Regions from separate parts of the Terribacillus aidingensis genome, predicted to be linked through region 2. Evidence: riboswitches for the same ligand, from Rfam matches in the RefSeq annotation. Region 2 holds a riboswitch; the other holds the start of a gene.
The links. Region 2 has a riboswitch for glycine ahead of ABXS78_RS16440 (amino acid permease). Riboswitches for the same ligand answer to the same signal wherever they lie in the genome.

Region 1: linked by a shared signal. The riboswitch ahead of gcvT (glycine cleavage system aminomethyltransferase GcvT) and the one ahead of ABXS78_RS16440 (amino acid permease) in region 2 are both predicted to bind glycine.

What each region holds. Positions count from the first base shown of each region.
Region 1 is NZ_CP159996.1:1,894,800-1,906,570, reverse strand. Features, by position in the region: gene comGA (competence type IV pilus ATPase ComGA) at 1-609, opposite strand, end outside; gene ABXS78_RS10065 (YqzE family protein) at 801-971, shown strand; gene ABXS78_RS10060 (YqhG family protein) at 988-1,827, opposite strand; gene ABXS78_RS10055 (SNF2-related protein) at 1,820-3,475, opposite strand; glycine riboswitch at 3,671-3,759, shown strand; gene gcvT (glycine cleavage system aminomethyltransferase GcvT) at 3,916-5,016, shown strand; gene gcvPA (aminomethyl-transferring glycine dehydrogenase subunit GcvPA) at 5,031-6,389, shown strand; gene gcvPB (aminomethyl-transferring glycine dehydrogenase subunit GcvPB) at 6,373-7,836, shown strand; gene ABXS78_RS10035 (rhodanese-like domain-containing protein) at 7,873-8,259, opposite strand; gene mntR (transcriptional regulator MntR) at 8,453-8,872, shown strand; gene ABXS78_RS10025 (patatin-like phospholipase family protein) at 8,961-9,848, shown strand; gene ABXS78_RS10020 (SA1362 family protein) at 9,862-10,284, opposite strand; gene ABXS78_RS10015 (DUF1385 domain-containing protein) at 10,328-11,272, opposite strand; gene ABXS78_RS10010 (YqhR family membrane protein) at 11,392-11,771, shown strand, end outside.
Region 2 is NZ_CP159996.1:3,176,502-3,188,272, forward strand. Features, by position in the region: gene ABXS78_RS16420 (YcxB family protein) at 1-301, opposite strand, end outside; gene ABXS78_RS16425 (glycoside hydrolase domain-containing protein) at 554-2,737, opposite strand; gene ABXS78_RS16430 (HNH endonuclease signature motif containing protein) at 3,113-3,757, shown strand; gene ABXS78_RS16435 (YrhA family protein) at 3,774-4,232, shown strand; gene ABXS78_RS16440 (amino acid permease) at 4,397-5,740, opposite strand; glycine riboswitch at 5,862-5,940, opposite strand; gene ABXS78_RS16445 (hypothetical protein) at 6,202-6,483, shown strand; gene ABXS78_RS16450 (DUF2268 domain-containing protein) at 6,621-7,385, opposite strand; gene ABXS78_RS16455 (methyltransferase domain-containing protein) at 7,496-8,206, shown strand; gene ABXS78_RS16460 (HAMP domain-containing sensor histidine kinase) at 8,281-9,723, opposite strand; gene ABXS78_RS16465 (VOC family protein) at 10,183-10,587, opposite strand; gene ABXS78_RS16470 (YafY family protein) at 10,735-11,682, opposite strand.

The DNA of each region.
Region 1 (11,771 bases), 1.3 Mb from region 2:
TTTTAATCCTGCTTGATACGTAAGGCCTGCCTTCTCATTCACTTGCACCTGCAGCATGTTTTCCATTCGTTTCTCAATCGGATCCTCCAATGTGATAGCCTGACATGCTTTGATTCGCAATAAATCCTGCAGGATGCTATACATTGTCGTCGTTTTCCCGCTGCCTGTCGGACCTGTGAACAGGAGAATTCCTGTACTTTCCAGCAATAGTTGCCGCAATGAACTTATTTGGAACGGAAATAAAAACAACTGGTCGAGCAAGGGTGCATCACTTTGGGGAAGTATACGAATTGCCAAGCTTTCTGTTTGTTTCAGCGGCAGGGTAGATAGACGAAGAGAATATTGCTTTTGTCCCTTATACGAAAATGGCATTGCCCCATCCTGAGGTTTTTGCATCTCTCCGATATCCATACCGCTGACAAATTTATAGTAAGCAATCAGCTTGCGAAAACTCGGAGTCGATAAGCGACTATGCAGGACACGCTTTCCGTGTATCCGTATGAATACGCTTGTTTCATCTTCTTCCGGTGTGAAATGAATGTCTGACGCCTGCTGCTGTATCGCTTCTTCCATCAAACTAGCCGCAAAAACTGAAGGGCTATCCAGCACTTATATCACCTCCTTTGCAGTTACAATACTACAAAGTCATGGCAGCGGTCATATTGAAAAAATACAGGAAACATCAGTTCATTGGAGCACAAAATTCATTTCTGCTAATTAAGAAAGAGAACTTCACGTATGTTGTATGGAACGAAATGAAATTGGTCACGCTACTAGTAAAAGTAGAGGGGGCTAAGCACATGTCTTCCAATGATTATTTCCGATTCGTAACCCAGGAGCTGGTGAAAAAGATGGATGCACCGAAGCAGGAGAAGAAACAGAAGGAAAAAGAAAAACACCAGCTGCACGGAAAGTGGTTTGGTGTTCTGCCATTTGCTTTCAAGCTGTTCTTCCGTAGTCGTAAAAAGTAAGAGGCCTGAACATGATTCAGGCCTCTTTTTTATGGAGCAGTTTTTGTGCGGTTTCTTCAGATAGATAGAAGATGCCGGCATTGATTGTCTCCATTTGAATGGATGGGACTAGTCTTTTATGCACTGCATCCAGCTCGTTCTTATATAGTGCAGCTCTTTCTTCGCGGATTTCTTCTTCGAGCTCTTCCTGAGCGCTTTGATCGAAAAAATGCGCCAGTAAATTTTCTTCTTGTTTAAGTGTCTCTTTTGTCTCCTTCACCCAGCTGTCATCGATAGTATCCAGATAGGTATGCATATAGCTGCTTATCCGCTGGTAGCCGCTTTGGTATCGGATGATAGGGGAGAGGCAATAGCATTGATCGCTGATTTGCTGTCTGAATTCCACCTGAGAGAAGTTCTCCATCCAATCGGTTGCGAGCTGGCCATTCAGTAACTGTAATCCAACAGAATGTGTTTCCGTACGTTTGCGTTTACCGGAAAAGTGGACGCTCATGTTGCGGATTAGCCACGGGTACAGCGGTGTCCGGGAAGCTGTATCTACCTTTTCATAAAGACGAGCTACTTGGGCGGAGTCGCGGATCAGACGGAAAATCTTGTGCAGGCGAGGGCTGCCGAAATGAATATGCTCTGCTTTCTCAGCTGTCTCGTTTGGGTCGGTCAGAAGGGTGAGCTCCATGGGATCGCCTTCTTGGCCAAGTCTTTTCTTATAGCGCCAATAAAACGGCCGATTCATCAATTCTTCATCCAGTTCTGGAGTCAAAAGGAACCGAAGCAGCCCCTCTTTTTCCTCTAGAAGCTGACAGCCGTTTGATAGGAAAAATTTCCGCAGAAACTGGTGGAGTGTTTGTCTATCCATGTAATTTAGCCCTTTCCAGCTGTTCACCCGTCTCGGTGATTACCGCAGTCAAATTATCCAGCTTTACTTTTATTTCTCCTTCGGAACGAGAATCGGCGAATATCCGCTTAATCTCTTTTTCCACATCGGAAACCTGCAGTTCGGCAAGGATATGATCGAGATTGCCGATTACCCGCTCGAATAAGTTGATTTTCTTATAAAGCAATTCCAATATGTGTGCTTCAAGCGTGTTCCGTACGGCGAAATTATAGATTTGCACATCCTTCTGCTGACCAAAACGATGGATCCTGCCGATGCGCTGCTCCAGCCGCATTGGATTCCATGGCAAATCATAATTGATCATATTGCTGCAAAATTGGAGGTTGATACCTTCGCCGCCAGCTTCGGTTGCAATCAGAACTTGTGCATGCTTTTCGAACAGCTCGCGCATCCAATCCTTTTTACCGGCCTTGAAGCCGCCTCGGAAAGGAACGGAGGATATGTCGTGCTGCTTGAGCGTCCATTGCAAGTAAAATTGCGTAGCCCGGTACTCGGTAAAGATGATGAACTTTTCTCCTGGAGGAGCAGCCTTGATCAGCTCTACCACTTTCAGTGCCTTGCTATGCTGCGGCAGCTTTTCAATCTCTTTCATAACAGGCAAATACACATTACTTGTTTCCGGATTTTCCTCGACCATCTTTTTCATGGACAAATATGCTGCTTCCCTGGAGCTGCACAGCTCGCGGAGCAGGGTTATTTTTGCAAAGGTTGCTGCAGCACTGGTGGAATCTTGCATATTTTCATATACCTGCCGCTCTTGTTCGGTAAAATCAATCCAAATTGTCTCCACTTTCCGCTTTGTCCATTGAAGTCCCGTTTCTTCCCGTCGGTTGCGGACCATCACTTTTCGGATAAGCTCCTTCAAGTAATGATGCTCTTCTGCATCTCTGCGGTCATCTCCATATGTATCTTTGAATTGCTTGTAGCTGCCAAGGTAGCCAGGCTTTAGCAAGGATACAAGATTGTAAATATCACTTAGCTTGTTTTGGACAGGTGTTGCAGTCAGCAGCAGACAATATTTCTTTTTGAGCGATTGGATGAAAGCATAGTTCTTTGTCCGGTTGTTTTTCAGTTTATGTGCCTCATCGATAAGCACGAAATCATAGTCCTGCTCCAAAATGATCTCCCGGTGAGGAGAGCGCTTTGCCAAGTCGATGGAGGAGACGATCACATCATAATGTTCCCATACATATTGCTTTCGCTGGGAGGCTGCAGGAATATGAAATTTTGAGTTCAATTCGTTCACCCATTGGTTCACTAAAGATGCCGGCACGAGCAGAAGTACCTTTTTCACCAAGCCTCGAATCATCAATTCTTTCAATACGAGACCCGCTTCAATCGTTTTCCCCAGACCAACTTCATCAGCCAGGATGGCGCGTCCATTCATTTCTTCCACAACTCGCCGGCTTGCTTCCAGCTGATGGGGATGGAAGGTCATATGCGGCAGATAGCCAGGTGCAACCAACCCGGTAAATGTATCGATATTTGTTTCCTTGGCGGCTGTATAAGCCATCTTGAAATGCTCCCATGATGCTGTTTCTCCTTCATGCTGCAATTTATCATCCATCATGTCGAGGAAAGGTTTATCATCTTTTATATGCACCCGCATTGTGATTTCATCTCCTTATTCTTCGGAGTTTCGTTTAAAAAGCTTAAAAAGGTAGACACATTGTAAAAATGTTATGTTATAATGAGGCTGAAACCAGACATTATCAATATTTTTTATTAAAATGTTTGGATTTTGCTTTTTTATAGGTTGATTGTCTGTTAGTATGCCCGCGTTTTCCAATTTCATAAACCGCGAGTGAATGTTGGAGGAGAGACCGCTGTACAGCGGCGCCGAAGGAGCAAATATTGAGTGAATCTCTCAGGCAAAAGAACTCCAGCACGACGCAACTCTGGAGAGTGCTTCCATAGTAGAAGCCACCCAAGAAGCAACTATGGTCCAAGGACGATAAGAAACTTTCTGGTAAATGGACAGAGCCCCTCAAAGCTTTTTCGAGGTGGCTCTGTTTTTTGTTGCGAGGTACATAAGAGAGGAGCAAGATGATGAGTGAGTTGAGAAGAACCCCGCTTTATCCTGCTTACGAGGCAAACAGCAAGACGATCGATTTCGGGGGATGGGAACTGCCAGTCCATTTCAGCAGCATCCAGGAAGAACATCATGCAGTGCGGCAGGCGGCCGGTTTGTTCGATGTTTCCCATATGGGTGAGATTCTGGTTGAAGGGCCAGCTAGCAAAGACTTTCTGCAGTTTGTCCTGACAAATGACATTGAATTGCTCGTTCCGAATAAAGCGCAATACAGTGTCATGTGTTATGAAAATGGCGGAACAGTAGACGATTTAATCGTTTATATGCTGGAAGAGAACCGTTATCTGCTAGTTGTGAATGCCAGCAATACAGCAAAGGACTTGGAGTGGCTGCTTTCTCATAAACGAGATGGTGTCAGTATCGAAGATCAATCAGATGCTTATATGCAAGTTGCCCTGCAAGGACCTCATGCAGAGCAAATACTGCAGAAGCTGACAGATGAAAAATTGTCGGAAATTTCATTTTTCCGATTCGCTTATCCAGTGCAGCTGGAAGGGGCGGAAGGAGATTTCCTAATCTCACGCACAGGCTACACTGGCGAAGATGGCTTTGAAATCTACGGACCGGCTGCAAGCGGGCAAGCTGTCTGGGAACTTTTGCTGGAAAATGGTCAAGCATACAATCTTCAGCCAGTTGGATTGGGTGCAAGGGACACCTTACGCTTTGAAGCGAATCTGCCGCTGTATGGCAATGAGTTGTCGAAGGACATTACGCCGATCGAGGCAGGTATTGGATTTGCAGTGAAAACGAATAAGTCTGCCGACTTCATCGGAAAAGAAACCTTGAAGAAGCAAAAAGAGAACGGAGCGAATCGGAAGCTCGTCGGCATTGAAATGCAGGAAAAAGGGATACCGCGCCATGGTTATCCAATTTTCAGTGGTGACGAACAAATCGGTGAGGTTACGACAGGAACAAAGTCACCGACACTGGACAGTTATATCGGCCTTGCACTCGTACAAGCGGATGCTGTCGAAGAAGGCAGTCTGGTTGAAGTGCAGATACGAAAGAAACGGCTGCAAGCCAAGGTAGTTGCAACACCATTCTATAAACGGAAATAGAGGGAGGATACAGCATGGATTTCAGGTACTTACCGATGACAGAGCAAGACAAAGAAGAAATGCTTCAAACGATAGGCGTGAAAGACACGGAGGAACTGTTCTCTGATATCCCCGAGGAAGTTCGCTTGAAGGGACCGCTCCAGATCAAGGAGCCGAAAAGTGAAGGGGAATTGAAAGCTGAACTGGCAGCTTTGGCAAGTCGTAACGTGACGATGAAAACACATGCTTCCTTCCTTGGAGCTGGTGTGTACGATCATTACATTCCTTCAATTGTGGATCATGTTATATCCAGATCTGAATTCTATACAGCTTATACGCCGTATCAGCCTGAAATTTCCCAAGGAGAACTGCAGGCAATCTTTGAGTTCCAGACGATGATTGCTGAGCTGACTGGAATGGATGTTGCGAATAGCTCCATGTATGATGGCGGAACAGCACTTGCAGAAGCAGCGACATTAAGCGCTGGCCATACGCGGAAGAAGAAAATCATTGTATCAGAAGCGGTTCATCCAGAATCTCGACAAGTGATCGATTCTTATGGAAGAGGACAGCATTTGGAAATTGTCACAGTTCCTCATAAGGATGGATTGACCGATTTAGAAGCACTGGAAGAAGCAGTAGATGAGGATACGGCTAGTGTCATCGTGCAATATCCGAATTTCTTCGGACAGGTCGAACCGTTAGCTGCTATTCGCAAAATCATTGATGCACAGCCGAAAGCGATGATGGTTGTCTCCAGCAATCCGTTGGCTTTAGGATTCTTGACTCCGCCAGGCAGCTTCGGTGCAGATATTGTTGTTGGGGATACACAAGTATTCGGTATCCCGGCACAGTTCGGCGGTCCTCACTGCGGCTATTTCGCAAGCTCAGCGAAATTAATGCGCAAGCTGCCAGGAAGACTTGTCGGACAGACGAAAGATGAGGAAGGTAGACGTGGTTTCGTTCTGACACTCCAAGCACGTGAGCAGCATATCCGCCGAGACAAGGCGACATCGAATATTTGCTCCAATCAGGCATTGAATGCTTTGGCTTCTTCAGTTGCCATGAGTGCATTAGGTAAAAAAGGTGTAGCTGAGATGGCTCACTTGAATATCCAAAAAGCACTTTATATGAAAAAGCAGCTTGAAGCACACGGGTTGCAAGTCATCTTCCAAGGCGCCTTCTTTAATGAATTAGTAATTAAAGTAGAAGATGATGCGGATGCACTGAATGATCATCTGGTTACACAAGGGTTTATCGGGGGGTATCACTTGGGACGGATTGATGATCGTTTGAAGAACCACATACTTGTAGCTGTGACGGAGCAGCGCACAAAAGAACAGATTGATACATTTGTAAGAGAGGTGGCGGCAGTCCATGCAAAACAATACTGATTTCCCATTGTTATTCGAACAAACGAAAGCAGGCAGGACAGGATACAGCTTGCCGCCGCTGGATGTTCCGGAAACGGATCTTTCAGAAGTTTTCGAGTCAGAATATATTCGAAGCGAACCAGCAGCGCTTCCAGAATTGAGCGAGCTGCAGATCATCCGGCATTACACAGCCCTTTCAAGAAGAAATTATGGCGTTGATTCCGGATTCTATCCGCTCGGCTCTTGTACGATGAAGTATAATCCGAAAATCAATGAAGATGTCATCAGAATGGATGGATTCAGCCACGTTCATCCGTATCAAGATCCGAAAACGGCACAAGGTGCACTGGAGCTTATGTTCGATCTGCAAGAGCAGCTGAAGGAAATTACCGGTATGCACGAGGTTAGTTTGCAGCCTGCAGCAGGAGCTCATGGAGAATGGACTGGACTGATGATGATCCGTGCCTTGCATGAGAAAAATGGCGAGACGCAGCGTACGAAGGTTATCGTGCCGGATTCGGCGCATGGAACAAACCCTGCTTCGGCAACTGTTGCTGGATTCGAATCAGTAACAGTTAAATCAAATGATGAAGGACTAGTTGACTTGGAGGATTTGCGTCGCGTCGTTGGAGAAGATACAGCAGCGCTGATGCTTACGAATCCGAATACACTCGGTCTGTTCGAAAAGGATATTTTGGAAATGGCCAAGATTGTCCATGAAGCAGGCGGCAAATTGTATTATGATGGTGCAAATCTGAATGCCATCATGGGTTATACAAGACCTGGAGATATGGGCTTTGATGTTGTGCACTTGAATTTGCATAAAACATTCACCGGCCCGCATGGCGGCGGGGGACCAGGATCGGGTCCTGTCGGCGTTTCGGAGGAGCTTGCAGCATTCCTGCCGAAGCCGGTTGTCCGCAGACAAGGGGAAGAAATCATCCTTGACGAAGATCGTCCAGATTCTATCGGACGAGTGAAGCCATATTACGGAAACTTCGGTATCAACGTACGTGCGTACACGTATATCCGGACGCTGGGACCAGAAGGACTGAAACGTGTAAGTGAATATGCGGTCCTGAATGCGAATTACATGATGCGTCGCTTGAGTGAAGCATTCGATCTGCCATACACACAGCATTGTAAGCATGAATTCGTTCTTTCCGGGCGCAGACAGAAAAAGCTGGGTGTCCGTACGCTTGATATTGCGAAACGATTGCTTGATTTCGGGTACCATCCGCCGACTATTTACTTCCCGCTCAATGTAGAGGAAGCACTGATGATCGAGCCAACCGAAACAGAAGCTAAAGAAACATTGGATAGTTTCATTGATACGATGCTGGAAATTGCTGCAGATGCAGAACATAACCCAGAAATTGTACAAGAGGCGCCGCATACAACAGTCGTCAGCAGAATGGATGAAACGACTGCCGCCAGAAAGCCGATTCTACGCTATATTCCAGAATGAAAAAAGAGCTTTGCACACATAATGTGCAAAGCTCTTTTAATCACCTTTACGTTTGATCTTACCGCTCCAGGCTTTGAAACCGCCTTTAAGCTGATTAAGATCCTGATAGCCTTTTTTATGCAGCATTGCTGCAGTACGTACAGTACGTGTACCGTTTTGGTCATACATATAAACAGGCTTGTCCTTGCGGATTTCAGCCAAACGGTAGCGAAGCTGGGTAAGTGGGATATTCCGTGCACCTAGGATGTGTCCGCCGTCGAATTCTTTCGGCTCACGTACATCAATCAGCTGCGCTTTACGGTATCCAGCTTTGAATTCTTCCTCTGTAAGAGTTTTCAGGTGTTTCTTCTGAATGAAATAGCGGATTACACTATATGCGATGAATACAATCAGTGCAACTCCAATAACTAGTACTGCTTCCATGTCATTTCCCCCATCTGCTGATACTCCAACTTACATTATAGCAAGCAGGCGCTTATTTTCAAAGATTTTTTATAGCTGTTCATATAAGTGTAACACTTTTGACCCACTTCAACTTTGTTGGCTTGTTTGTCCGCTGGAAAAGGTGTATCATATTAAGATGTAGAAGTTGCAGTGGATTGAATGGAGGAGTTTTATGCCTACACCGAGCATGGAAGATTATATTGAACAAATTTACATATTAATGGAGAAAAAGGGATATGCCCGTGTGTCCGATATAGCAGAGAATCTGCAGGTACATCCGTCTTCTGTTACGAAAATGGTGCAGAAGCTGGACAAGGATGAATATCTGAAATATGAAAAGTACCGTGGCTTGATTCTTACTGATAAAGGAGAGCAGGTCGGCAAACGGCTTGTCTATCGGCATGAACTCTTGGAAGACTTCCTGCGAATCATCGGTGTCGAGGAAGAGAATATTTATCAGGATGTAGAAGGTATCGAGCATCATATGAGCTGGAATTCAATCGAGCGGATCGGTAATCTTGTTCAGTACTTCCAGGAAGATAATGAACGGAAAGAAGCATTGATCAAAATACAGCAAAAACAGAAGTCTTAACAGAAACCATCCAATTTGGATGGTTTTTTTGTTCTAAAAAAGCACTTTCCTGATTAGGTATAATAAAAAGTCATCATGGAGCGTGCTTATGAAAATAGACGGTGTTTTCTCAGGCGGCGGGGTGAAGGCTTTTGCATTCATCGGTGCTATACAGGCTGTGGAGAAGGAGAAATACGAGTTTGAGAATGTGGCTGGCACCTCTGCTGGTGCTATTGTCGCCGGCTTGCTGGCAGCTGGTTACAGCGGGGAAGAAATGGAAGCATTGCTTCAAGAAACGGATATCAGTAAATTCACCGATCCTATTAAGCTTACAAGATATATTCCTTTTGCTAATTGGCTAACGCTATATTTCAAAATGGGACTGTACAAAGGAAATGCATTGGAACGCTGGCTTTATGAGGCATTGGCAAGAAAACAAGTGTATACTTTTCATGATTTGAAGCCTCGAACATTGAAAGTGATCGCAGCAGATGTAACGTTAGGCAGATTAATCGTTTTTCCGGATGATTTGAACGAGACATATGGAATCGATGGCGGAAGTTTCCCGGTAGCCCGGGCTATTAGGATGAGTGCAGGTATTCCGTACATATTCATGCCGGCAAAACTTCTCTATAACAATCGGAAAAGAAGTCTGCTGCTCGACGGCGGAGTGCTGAGCAACTTCCCGCTTTGGACACTGGAAGGGGAGGAGCGTCTATTGAGGCGGCCTATCCTGGGAATGAAGCTGAGTGAAGCAGTACAAAAAATTCCGGTCCAGAAAGTTCATCAATCTTTTGATCTGTTTTATGCGCTTTTTAAGACGATGAAGGTAGCGCATGATATGCGTCATATAAATCAGGAAACAGCAAGGGACATCATCTTCATTCCGGTAGAAGGTATCGGAATGGCCGATTTCGATATATCAGCTTTGGAAAAGGAGAAGCTAATAGCAGTCGGCAGGGAGAAAGCAGAGCACTTTCTAAAACGCTGGCCATAAAAAAAGTCGGGCATCAGATGCTCGACTTTTTGCGTTTCTGTTTGTTTCCTTCGATGACACGAAGCTGCGGACCGCGTGAGCGATCCTTTACCGGACGTTTTTTTCTGGCAGCGGAAACTTTTTTGATACTAGCTGCTGGTTTAGCTGGTTTGTTGACAGGGCGGGCTTTTGGCTGCTTGTATTTCTGCTTGGACTGCTTTACTGCTTTCTTATATTTCTGCATATCACTGCTGCTGCCACTGCCGCCTGCAGCGGAGCGGCCACGCAAGCGTGTAAGAATGAAGTAGAGTAATGCACCAAAGAGGACGGCACCTCCAATCCAAACGAGCACGTTTTGGAAGAATGCTCCTGGATTTGTCACGAGCTGCATGCTGACACCGATGACAGCAAGACCAATCAAAACAAACACGATGATGGAAGACCCAGATCTACGCAACCCATTTTCCTCCTTTCCATGCCTTGATGGTGACATGGTTTCGTTATCTTACTATCTTTATACCACTATTCACCTGTACAGAATCATTTTCAAGCACTTTTTTGAAAGAAGCCAGGGCAACTTCCACTTGATCATCCTTTGGCTCTTTTGTCGTGACCAGCTGCAGCCATAGGCCTGGATAGCCAAGGAAGCGAAGAACAGGGATATCACGAACCTTATTCGTCAGCTGAAGTACCTCGAAGGACAGACCGATAACAAGCGGCAGAAGCAGGATACGGTTCACCATACGCCACCATAGCGGATCTGTGGCAACGAACATATACACAATCACACCGACTATGACAGTGAACAGCATAAAGCTTGATCCGCATCGATAATGAAGCCTGGATTGCTTTTGTACATTCTCTACCGTAAGCGGCAGACCGTTTTCGTAACAGTTGATCACCTTATGTTCAGCGCCGTGATATTGGAATACACGCCTGATCAATGGTGTCAGGGAAACGAGATAAACATAGGCAAGAAGCAGGATAAGCTTCAGGAAACCTTCCAGTGCAACTTGTTCGAATCTGGAAGGAAGCCACTTGTCGAAGAAATCCGCGACGAGTGCAGGAGTCAGTGTGAATATTAATTTCCCGAAGATAAAGGATAGTACACCAACGGCACCGATACCAATGATCATTGCCAGCTTTGATTTTTTCTCCTCTGGAACTATCTGTGCATCGTCCTCAGGATTGACCCCGTAACGTTCTGAAGAAAAGTTCAGATGCTTCGTGCCATTGGCGCTAGCGTGTATGATCGCTGCGATTCCTCGCAGTATAGGTATCTTTTTCAACTTGGATAATTTCGGATTGTCTTGGCGTTCGACGGTTAAGTAGTCTATGCTCTCGTCATTTCTGCGAACGGCAGTAACGAAGCTGTTTTTTCCCGCAAACATGACACCTTCAATGACGGCTTGCCCGCCATAGGTATTGGTTTGTTTATCTGACATTATTTCACCAGCCTCGTTTCGATTTCCTTCTATTTTACTAAAAAAATACAGATAACACTAGATGGCATCTGTGATTAAAATCGTTTGGTTAAGGCATGCTACGTATTGAGGTGAATTTTATGCAGCAAAACCGTAAAACCGCATCACGTTTTAATAGAAGTGCCGTCGCTACCGGATTCGTCGGCGGCGTGCTTTGGTCAGCCATCGCATGGGTAGCGTACTTCTTTCATTTTACCGACTTGTCTGTGGCGGATTTCGTCCTCCGTTCATGGGTTTGGATGCCTTGGGCTGACACTTGGGTGGCTGAGCTGATCAGCATTTTCATAGTCGGTATTCTATCCATCTTGATTGCCTACTTGTATTTCCTGTTCTTGAAGAAACAGCAAGGAATCATCCCCAGCTTAATTTTCGGTGTGGTGCTCTGGGTTCTTGTCCAGTTGGTGCTGGCCCCGATTATCCATGGCGTGGATAGTGCATTCCAAGCAGATCGGAATGCAAA
Region 2 (11,771 bases):
CTTTTAAGAATTCATTGAATCCCTTCTTATAGCCTTCATTTAAAGCATTTTTTTCATTCAATTTATGGAACATGTAGTTACCTGCTAGAATCCAGATCACTAAAAGGATTGGATAAGTAATTAGAGCAAACATAAGGCTTACTTCACCTGTGAACATCTGATAAATAGCATAGCAAATAAATATTAAACTTGAGATTATTAAAGGTAAGATTCTCTTTTTTTTGTATTGACTCGAGTTTTTCACGAAGTTTTTTTGTAAGTGGACGAAAGAGCTATCATCTAACTTAAATTCAGCTATCATATCTTACTCCTTTCAAATATCAATGTTATGGTATGGTACCACAGTATATAAAATTTAGAAATAGGTCCTTTATCTAATAAAATAGGTGTGATATGGTTTCCAGCATAAAATAGGAAATTAATTTCCTTACATCTAATCTCGTCAGGATGTGTAGCTATAACCTAAGAAATTAGATCTATATGTTTTCAATATAAGAAGAGAGCCAGTTATCTATAAACGATAACTGGCCCACTTCATAATAATTTATATTCTTTAAGTGTTGTCCTCATCATCTTCGTCTTTCATTCCTAAGAATACTAACAGACTGGACATGGCTGCTGCAGTTAATGGAGCAGCTGACCCACCTGATTGTACTGTAGCATACAATAACACACCAGCAGCTACAGACACAGTTGCTACTTTACCTGCTGCTACTAGATTTTCACGTAGAAGTGTCAAATCAATGTCTGGAGCAAGGTTTCTAAATGTTAATGTTACTGCTACTTGGAGAGCTGCATCCGTACCAGCGGAAGAAGGTAGGTCAAACTTTCTTCCAATGAATTTCATTGCTAATCCCTCTGCAGTTACATTAAACTCTACTTCCATTTCACCGTTGCCGATTCCTAGTGCTAAGTTACGCATAAACCCTTCTGCTGTGTCTAGACGAGTAGTACTTATTTTTCCTTGTAACTCTTCCGCAGCCTGTGCTATTGAAAGTCCAATTTGTCCATTTGTTACAGTGACGGCATTTTCACTCTCACCAATTTTTACAATACGGGAGGCAATTACGTCAACAGTAAAGGCGGGCGAATCAAGTACTCTATAGTTTCTATCAAAAACAAACTCTGTAGAAAACAATGATGGATCAGATGTTACATAAGGTAGTCTGCTACCTACTACAGCCCAAGCTTGTCTAAACGCACTTTCCTCTGAGTTGTGTGGAGTAGTAATAGAAGAAACCCCTGCATCTCTGCCTGATGTATCTACTTTATCAATAGGGAGGCTTTCATTTTGTCCTGAATAGATGGTATATTCATAAAACTGGCTGAATGACCAATTGGATGGCATAGGATATCCTAGATTCCCACTAAAACCAGTAGACATATTTGATACAAAGCTGTGCTCTGCATATCCTTGTTCTGATACTTGAATGCAGGAATTTCGTGGCCCGTAAATACCTATCTTATATGCTGGGACGTCGCTATATTGTAGCATCCTATTAAATGTTGAAGATATTTCTTGGAAATAAGGAACGATTTTCTGCTTAACTTCGAAATCATAGGCATCAAAATCTACAGCAAAGTAAATTGTGGTTCCCGACTTAAATCCTAATGCACGTGCAGCAGAAATAGCGTTATTTGCGTCTACTATACCTTGACCAGCTACAAAATAATCAGAGTAATAACCACCATCTTGATAAATAGGGAAGACTTTTAAACCTTTACTAAACATTAAATTCAATTCAGCTCGAGTCAAGGCCTTAGATCTAGTTCCACCTACTGTACCGGTTAGATAACGCCCCACCATCTTATATCCATTATTAATGATAGTTTGGATGTTAGATGAGTTAAGAATAGTTGCAGTATCGCAAACGGTTGCTTTTCTACCAGTGTGTCCTGCACTACTTAACAATTGCTTAATTGTTGGCATGTCTGCAATCCCAGTTTGCGGAAGTGCAAGATCCTTTTGAAATTCAATAACTTTACTGCGAACATCATTATCGAAATTACCATCTACGCCGTTAAACCCGATCGTATCATAGCCGTTTCCAAGAAGTGCTCCTTGCAATATTTTTACGTTATTTCCTGTATTTCCTACAGATAAAACAGGGCACCCATTCGTTGTTCCTGGACCAAAGTTCCCGTTAGCTACATTAGGACTCATTCCCATTTCTGCTTGCAAACCATAAATCAAAGCTTTGTTTGTGTTACGCTCATATACACCGTTTGTTGGAACATAAGTGAAATACATTCCCCCATAATTAGCGTTTAAAAATTGTTGTACAGAACGCATATCTGCTGTTCCTAGGGAAGACAATTCATAACCATCTGTATTTAACAATGCTTTCATGACTTGTCCAGTTACTATACCTGTTTGCTCTATTCCAATATCCCTTTGAAAACGTTTTACAGCATTCTCAGTATCTTCATAGAATAAACCGGAGAAGCCTCCTGGATTATAGCCTTTCGTCCAAAAACCACCTTGCAGAATATAAACCATATTGCTTGGGACAGATCCAACTGGATGTCTTGATATATCCGAGAAAGCAGCCATTGTTTGATTTCCAAAACTATCAGCCAAGTTTGTGATACCTAACTCAATTTGTAGAGCACGAATTAATCCGTAGTATGTTTTATTTCTAGTTTGACCATCCTCAGGTACTTTGTTGAATCCTGTTACTCCGGAGTACGTCTTGTTTAACCATATCTGGGTTTCTCTTAACATTTCATCTGCCATTTATATCGCTCCTTGTAGTATATATATCAGAGATTTTTTGCTTAATAGCAGGTCATCTCTGTATATACATTCTGTCACAAGAGCAAGATACGCAACTCTACACTTTATCCTCTGTTACTCCATGAAAAGTTTAGAAGCTTAAGTTATAACTCAAATTTTAGTACTCAATAAAAATTTCTTATATTCATCTCTTGCTCTTTCTACTTTCTTTCGGATTGTTGTCGTATAGGGCTCCACGTAAAATTTGTTGATAAGATTCCCGACCCGCGTTCTGCACCTCCATCCGGGTTTGATAAATTTGCAAAGGGTACATGGGATTTCTTCACCGAAGATTTTTTCACAGTCTTTGATTCAAATGCAACTAAAGGGGAACGATTGCTTGCACTAGGGATGCTTACACCTTGGGGTAAAGGTTTTAAGGTTCTCAAAAAGGGCGGCGAAGGTATTTCCGACTTTGCAAAGTACATTGATGACCTTGGGGAGAGTAAGTCTGCTGTTAAAAAAGGATCCAAAGAAGTAAAAGAAGGTACGGATAATAAAATAAAAAGTGCTAGTGGAGCTAAACAAGATGACTCGTTTATTGGTACATTAAAAGGAGAAAAAATACATCTAAAAGATGTAAAAGTAGAAGAGATTACTTATACCAAGAGACTGCCCGAAGAGACAGCTATGCTGAGAAGGAAATTTAATAGCTCAATAAGAAAGAACTACCTAAAAGAATTTTCAACAGATCCAGTAAGAGTAGAATACCTTAAAAAAGCAGGTCTAAATGAGAATGATATAGCTAGAATGAAGAACGGGCTTAACCCCAAAGGGTGGCAAGTACATCATAACCTTCCATTAGATGATGGAGGTACTAATGATTTTTCAAACCTTGTATTAATAAAAAATGATCCATATCACAAAGTAGTAACCAATGAGCAAAACTCTTTGACAAGAGACTTACTACCGTCACAAAGCAAGAAAATAAACTGGCCTATGTTTAAAAATGAAATTTATCCACCTGAACAATCTAAATAACAGAAAGGAAGATTTTATGACTAGATGGAAAGAATTACTGAATAAAATAGCAAGTATAGAAAAAGAATATGACAGTACACTCAGTAAACCTGCAACAAAGGGTGAAATCACGAAAATGATCAATAGTCTAAAAGAGAAATTTGATCAAGTGTTTATACCTGACAGTTATCTAGATTTTTTACAAAATGTAAATGGCTTAGACTTTAATGGTCTTGTAATTTATGGGGTAGATGAATCTTTTCTGGATAATCCAGTAACTGAAGATGTTCATGGCTTTATAGAAACAAACGAATTGTGGTATGAAAATGACTGGCAAAAGCAGTATATATTTTTTGGTGACTCTGATACCGCGTGGTACGCTTATGACACAAAAGAAACCAGATATGTAGAACTTGATAAGCCCTCCGGCACGCACATTCAATCATTCGAATCCTTCGATGCGATGTTAGATGATGCCTTAGAACTGGTACTCTGAGATACTACTCTTGCGTTATGCTGTAATGGTCATTCGTTAAATAAACTTAACTTATAGTTAGATAGAATTACCGATCCTTGGGTTGGTAATTCTATCTATGTTTGTTAGATATCAAACTAATTCAGCTAGATATCATTTCTCACTTTACTTACTATATAATTTTTTTATTCTTTATTTACTCTCACCCAATACAACCCAAACAACAAAACAAACCACAAAGGAGTCAACAACAACGCCGGCCGTGTCTCATCAGCAACCAGCATAATAACCAGAACTCCCGCAAACAAAGCTAGCACCGCATAGTTCACAAACGGCGTAAATGGTGCCTTAAATGTTGATTTCTTCTGCAATTCCGGACGTGTTTTCTTATATTTAATATGACAGATAAGGATGATGCTCCATACCCATATAAAACAGATAGCACTAATGCTTGTGACAATTCCAAAGGCTTGTTCTGGGATAAGTTTGCTTAAGAGCGCTCCTACAGATACGACAATGGCTGATAGCCATAAGGCATTCGCTGGGACGTGCTTTTTATTCAGTTTAGCAAGCTGGGATGGCCCCTGATCTTGCTTGCTTAGATTATATAAAGTTCTACTTGTTGAGAACATACCGCTATTACCGGCTGATGCTGCGGATGTTAAGACGACGAAATTGATGATGCCTGCAGCGATCGGGATACCAACTAAACTAAATGTCTTCACGAATGGACTTTCGGCTGCATTCAGTTCTGTCCATGGGTTAATCATTAACAGAACGAGCAGTGCGCCAACGTAGAAAAATAGAATTCGTAAAGGTATCTTGTTAATCGCTGATGGGATGTTCTTAGCAGGGTTGGCTGTTTCGGCTGCCGATACCCCGATTAGTTCCACTCCGACATATGCAAAGACTACCATCTGGAAGGCTAGTAAGAAGCCAGAAATTCCATTCGGAAATAGTCCGCCATGCTCCCACAGATTTGTAACTGAAACGGTTCCTGCATCAGTCTGGTATCCGATCACCAACAGTACAATACCGATACCAATCAATGCAAGGATCGTAACCACTTTGATCAAGGCAAACCAAAACTCCAATTCCCCGAATAGCTTTACCGTTAATAGATTAAGCCCTAATAAAACGACTACACAGATAAGTGCAGGTATCCATTGCGGGATATCGAACCAATAGTTCACGTACACTCCGACAGCAATCACATCCGCCATCGCTGTCATGATCCAGCAAAACCAATACGTCCACCCTGTCACAAACGATGCCCAAGGTCCGAGGTAGTCTTCGGCAATGTCTGTAATAGACTGATAGCCTGCTTTCGATAACAGCAGTTCCCCTAGCGCTCGCATCACGAAAAACAGCGCTATACCTACGATCAAATAAGCGAAGATTATAGAAGGTCCTGCCAGCTGAATCGCTTTCCCGGATCCTAAAAATAATCCGGTACCAATCGTACCGCCAATAGCGATAAGCTGTACATGTCTATTGGATAAGTCCCTCTTTAACTCTTGTTGTGCCAACTCTAGCTCCTCCTTCATTTCAACCCAATAAAAAAAGAGATTGGAGGCTCTCCAATCTCTTGATCACAAGAATAACAAATACTATTGGTCATACGCGCGCAGCACAACACAAATACATATCCGATACTCTTCTGTCCTTTTGCCTGAGATTGTGAACCCTTCGGCGCCGCGTAAATAGCGGTCTCTCCAGAAGCTGCTCCTGCTATAGTGTGATCCATAGCATTCATAGCTCTATTATTAAGTTATTTAGATTCTGTTGAATAGTCATTATTCTATTCCTTGTTAGATTTTTTGTCAAATCCTATTTTGTATCTCGATTTGTCATTTCCGCTGACAGCTGCATCTCAATAATTTGTGTGCTGTTCACCAAGATTCCGCTAAACCCCTAAGATACTTGTACCCTTCCATATTTTATCAAGGACATATAATACCCTGTATCCTAAAATAATGGAGGTGAAGATATGTCAGTTGGACAATATCGTTCATTATGCCAAAAATATACCGGTAAAGCAGTTGAAATCCGTTGCCATGACGGAAAAGTCCATAGAGGAATCATCCAGCGGGTTGACCGAGATCGTGTTTATTTACAGCCAATGGGTCGCTCCAGAAATTTAGGCGGCTTCGGTTATGGCGGCTATGGCTATGGTTATGGCGGTGGTTTTGGGCGCGGATTTGGCTTTGGTTTTGGAGTAGCTTTCGGAGCCATCGCAGGGATAGCCTTGCTTTCTCTATTCTGGATCTGACTATATAGCAGTATTCCATATAAATTTGATTACCGTACGACAGCATGAAAAAGCCTGGAATTGGTGCAGCCGGGCTTTATTCATGTCCATGTCTCCGGAGTTCTCACAGGTTATGTAAGCATAAGCTCCATAAACCCCTACATAACTCCGGCAATAATACTAGCTTCGACAGCCAGCAAGTCTTCACTGGCTAAGCTGTATCTTTTCATATAATTTTTGACTACATGATAACCAACACAATACCCTAGCATCTTTGGATACCTACGATGACCAAATAAAATAGCTTGATATTCATGATCCTGCGGCAAAAGCTCCTGCTTCGGAACAATATAATCAGACCACATTTTCTCGATTTTCTTATCAGGATAAAACGATGCCCACCTGGCAGTCAGTTCCTCTCCCAATCTTTCCGTAACAGCATTTTCTGCTATCCCCTCTAATACAATCGTATCCAGCAAAGTGTACATCTCTTCGCTCTTATCAAAGCGATTCAGCCGGCAAACATGGTTATACTCATGCGTGAATATTGCTTTTATCTCCTCTTCTGTATTTTCTGGTGATAAAAATAAAAAGAGCTTATCCTTGAATGCTAAACCGGATTTACCGCCCAATTGCTTTTGCAGCCATTTATTACGCTCATCTGAAGGGAAGATATAGATAGGTATATCCGGACCTTCCCACTCCTTTTGCAGAAATGCCTCGTCCTGCTGCACAACCTCCCACACCTCTTGATCCAGCTGTTTACGCTTTTTCTTTATCGGACGGTACATGCCATGCCGTATGAAGTAATCATATATTTCAGCTGCAGAAGCGTCAGCAAAAAGTTCAGTTAGCTTCTCGCAAAGTGCGAGTGGATCTTCATAATCATCAATCAGCCATTCATCCGTTCTGATTACGCTCATTTTCTATCCTCCTAACATCACCAATTTATTCAGTATGAAGACTATTGGCACAAAACTTTTCTCTATTCATAGCATATTGCAATGATGTCATATAAAGGCAGGGGTTACGTTTGAATTACACATATCTTGATTGTCTCGCATTATTTGGAGTGGGCGGCGCCCATCCCGGCGGATTGCAGTTAACAAAGAAAATCTTGGCTGAGGAGAAAATCAGTAGCGATACAATACTTCTGGACGTAGGATGCGGCACGGGGCAAACTGCTGCTTACCTAGCTCAGCAATTCGGCTCCAGTGTTAGTGCCTTAGACAACAACAGCATCATGGTGGAGAAAGCCCTGGAAAGGTTCTCAGGTTTGAATATACCGATTGTTGCCAAACACGGAGACACTGAAAATCTCCCCTACCCGGATAAGCATTTTGATATTGCCCTCTCAGAATCCGTCCTTTCCTTTACCAATGTTACCTCCGCTATTCGTGAGCTCAAGAGAGTGCTGAAATCGAACGGAAGATTACTCGCAATCGAAACTGTATTGGAGCAAACAATCCCAGAAGAAGAACGGTCTTCTATTGTGGATTTTTATCGCTTCCCACAATTATTAACGGAGGATGAATGGCTGACAGCCTTTAAAAAAGCTGGATTTCAGCAAGTTGATATAACGAAATACCAACCAACATTGGATCAAGTTGATGAACAGAACGCTGCTGATTTCTCCCTATCAGAATCTATCGATGATGCATTGTTAGAGATATTGGAAAAACACAAGGAAATCATGCAGCGAAATAAAGATAAGTTGGGGTTTCGCATATTCAGATGTAGTTGAAACAAAAAGAAGCTCAACGCTAAATGTTGAGCTTCCTTTTTCATATTATCAAATGCTTCATGAATCCAAGGATTTTATTTACCACCATTCAGCATGCCTTCTTGTGGTATTTCAAGCTTGAAATGCGTGCCATTCGATGAACTGTCGACTATACTTATATCCCCTAAGTGTTCAGTCATCATCTTCTTCACAAACGCTAGACCTAATCCCATTCCTTGCTCTTTATCTCCCAGCGAAATAAAGGGATCAAATACACTCAACCAGTTCTCAGGATGTATACCCACCCCAGTGTCGATAAAGTGTATGATGATATTCCTATCATCAATCTCTGTGCAGATTGTTATCTTCTTTTCTGTCCTGTTTTCTGGTATTGCTTCCACGCTATTTTTGATCAAATTTATAAATACTTGTTTTAAGTTTGCTCTATTCAGATAAACATTCAGTGGTGAATATATATTTATGAACTCCAACTCAACTTTGTTTTCTTGCAGCATTCCGTCTGTAAATTCAATAGATTCTTGGATTATTTTCGCAAGATCATCTGTTTTATAGATCAATGCTGACGACTTCATGTACGCACTATAATTATCTGTAAGCTGCTCTAAATGGTCAGATGCATTACCTATCATTTTCAGTTTACGTTTATCACTTTCATCTAGGGAACCATTTTTGTCCATTATGCTTGAGAAGCCTTTAATAATAGAGTTTGTGTTCCTCACTTCATGAATCAAACTGCCAGTCAAATGACCCGTGTAGTCTAGTTTTTTCTGTTTTTCCAATAATTCATGAGAATGAGCCTTCAAATCTACATTCAGCTTTACAAAAATGTGCATGCTTGCAACCGAAAATAGTATTACACCAATGCTGCTAGTAAGAACGCCGGTTAAAGGAAAAAAGTTCAGAATTCCTGGTATGACCAGCAGCAATGCATTGAATGAAAAACCCATAAGGAAGTTCTTGAAGTGTGAATTCCGAATTCTCTTTGACAATACAGGCATAACTATTAAGAAAATTACAATGATAGCCATGTGTATGAAGTACACCCAAAATAGCGACCCATAATCAGGAAAATAGTAAACACCAGTATACCTCTCTTGGGTAACAGTCAATCCTTTTATTCCTAAGTCCGTCCAATTTATCACATACACGATAGCACTCCATATAGTGAAGCCAATCAGTGCTTTTTTGGTGAAAAAAGCATACGAAACATTCGTCAGCCAATTCCTCTTTTTCACCATTGATGGCTGGTCTTTGATAATCCGGTAAGCTATATATAATACAATAGGGAGCCCGAATGTCGGCCCCGCACGAAACAGCTTGAATAGAAATAGAATCATATCTTCTGACAGAACATCCTTAAAATAAAGAACTCCGATATCCAGCTGCCAAATGGTTATCAGGATCATATATATGATCATTCCCGTCGACAGCTTTGTTTCATTGTAAACTTTGCCTATGCTCAACGCTAAAAACAATGGCAGTAAACCAATGGCACATATTAATATACCAATAATCATACCTGCTAACCCCTAACTGCTGAAATCCACATCATGGATTTGACTATGTTCTTTTGTACAAAGTAATGTGGATTCCATTACGCGAATTAGTAGCTATAAAACCATAATTTTAGCTGCCTATTCTCATATATCCCTTTATAACTTATGCTTGTACATTATATCAGATGTATTCCGAGAGTTTTTAGATATAAATATTCTAGACGGTAACCGTTTATCAAGACCTAAATTATAAAAATCCTTAAAAATAAAAGAAGAGCACATATTAGTCATGTATAATATGTGCTCTTCTTTTATTTAATTTTAGTACCCGTTGACTGAAGACTTGATTTGAATATAATTCTAATATATTTAGAGTACGACAACGATTCCTGTTTTTTTGGCCATTTTAAACCAGCTGGGCCTGTTTTACGAATCGTTATCAACTCTCCAAATTGGGACCTCACTCACTTCAACTGTCCATCAAGCCCTGCCAGTGAATCGTTTGATCGCTTCCTCGGTCACCGGCGAGAAGAGGTTAACGAGGTTGCCGTCTGGGTCACGGAACAGTATAGCACGGTTCCCCCACGGCATCGTGGTCGGTTCCTTTACCCAATCCTCGATAAACGGCTTTAATCGTTCGTATTCTGCATCGACATCGTGGACAAGGAACTCTATGATGACAGAGTGATTGTCGGTCGCCACTGCTGAACCTTCACCGAACAGTGGCACAGTCTGGGAGTGGCCGATCGCCAGGGTGCACAATGGCGCAATGAGTTCGGCAAAGACGGGCGCGGGACGCTCCGCTGATAAGCCCATGACTTTCTCATAGAACTTGACTAGACGATCCACGTCGTCTGTAATGATGCGTACAGAAGCAAAATTCACAAGATACCATCCTTCCGATAATAAATGTATACAACAATACCATATACACTTTATTTTGTTATAAACTTCAGTAAAAACCAAATCCATTCAAAAACTGAATTATTTTACTGACTCCGATTATAAAAAAACGCTACTGACAACATTATGTCAGTAGCGTTTTAACATTTTTCGGGCTTCCTCAAGAATCCGATTTCGAAGTGATTCAGGCTCTAATACAATCACATCGGCTCCCCAGCCAAGTACCCATCGCAGCAATTCGTCCAGTTGACGAACGCGTAAGACCACATGCAATCCATCTTGATGCTCTTCCATATTCTCTATGTAATGATTGTTTGATTCCTTCACCTTATCTGCGATGTCTTTGTTAAATCGGAGGCGAACTCGCAAATGCCGATCGTCCGGAGGGGTATACTCCATTAAGTTAAAATGCACTGGTCGTTCAAATCGTTCTTCCAGAGCAATAAATTCCGTCATTCGAGACAATCGAAAATGGCGAATGTCTTGGCGCAGTTCACAACGGGCCACGAGCATCCATGATCCTTGAACGAGAACTAATCCATAGGGGGAAACGGTACGAACACTATGACGATTCCCATCGAAATCTGCAAGTTTTTTTACATAATGGAAGCTGATCATTCGCTCGTCTAATATCGCCCGACGAATTTTTTCTAAATATTCTTTTTCTTTTGATGGCGTGACCTGTTTATCGGAAATGAGCAAACGTATAGCCTTGCGTACACGTGATGTTTCATTGCGGACGCTCTCCGGTAGAATGACCTCGATTTTGCCGCGGGCAGCTTGTGCTCTGACACGATAATCATTATCAAATCGTTGTTCAATAAACTCCGTTCCCATCAACAAGCTTACGGCTTCTTGTACCGTGAAACTGATCGGCGGCAGGAAATAGCCTTCCATCAGAGAATACCCTGTCCCAGGAGCACCTATGATCGGAACGCTTGCTTCACTTAGCGCCTGAATGTCACGGTAGATGGTCCGAACACTCGTTTCAAATCTAGTTGCCAAATCTTCGGCACGTACAACTTCTTTACGTTGTAACTCCAGCACGATGGCTAACAAACGGTCTGTTTTGTTCATTGGTTTCCCACCTTGATGTTTGATAAAGAATAATAGTACCACGCCTTAATAGAGAAGATGCTATAACGAACCTGGTGCTGGCATCTTTC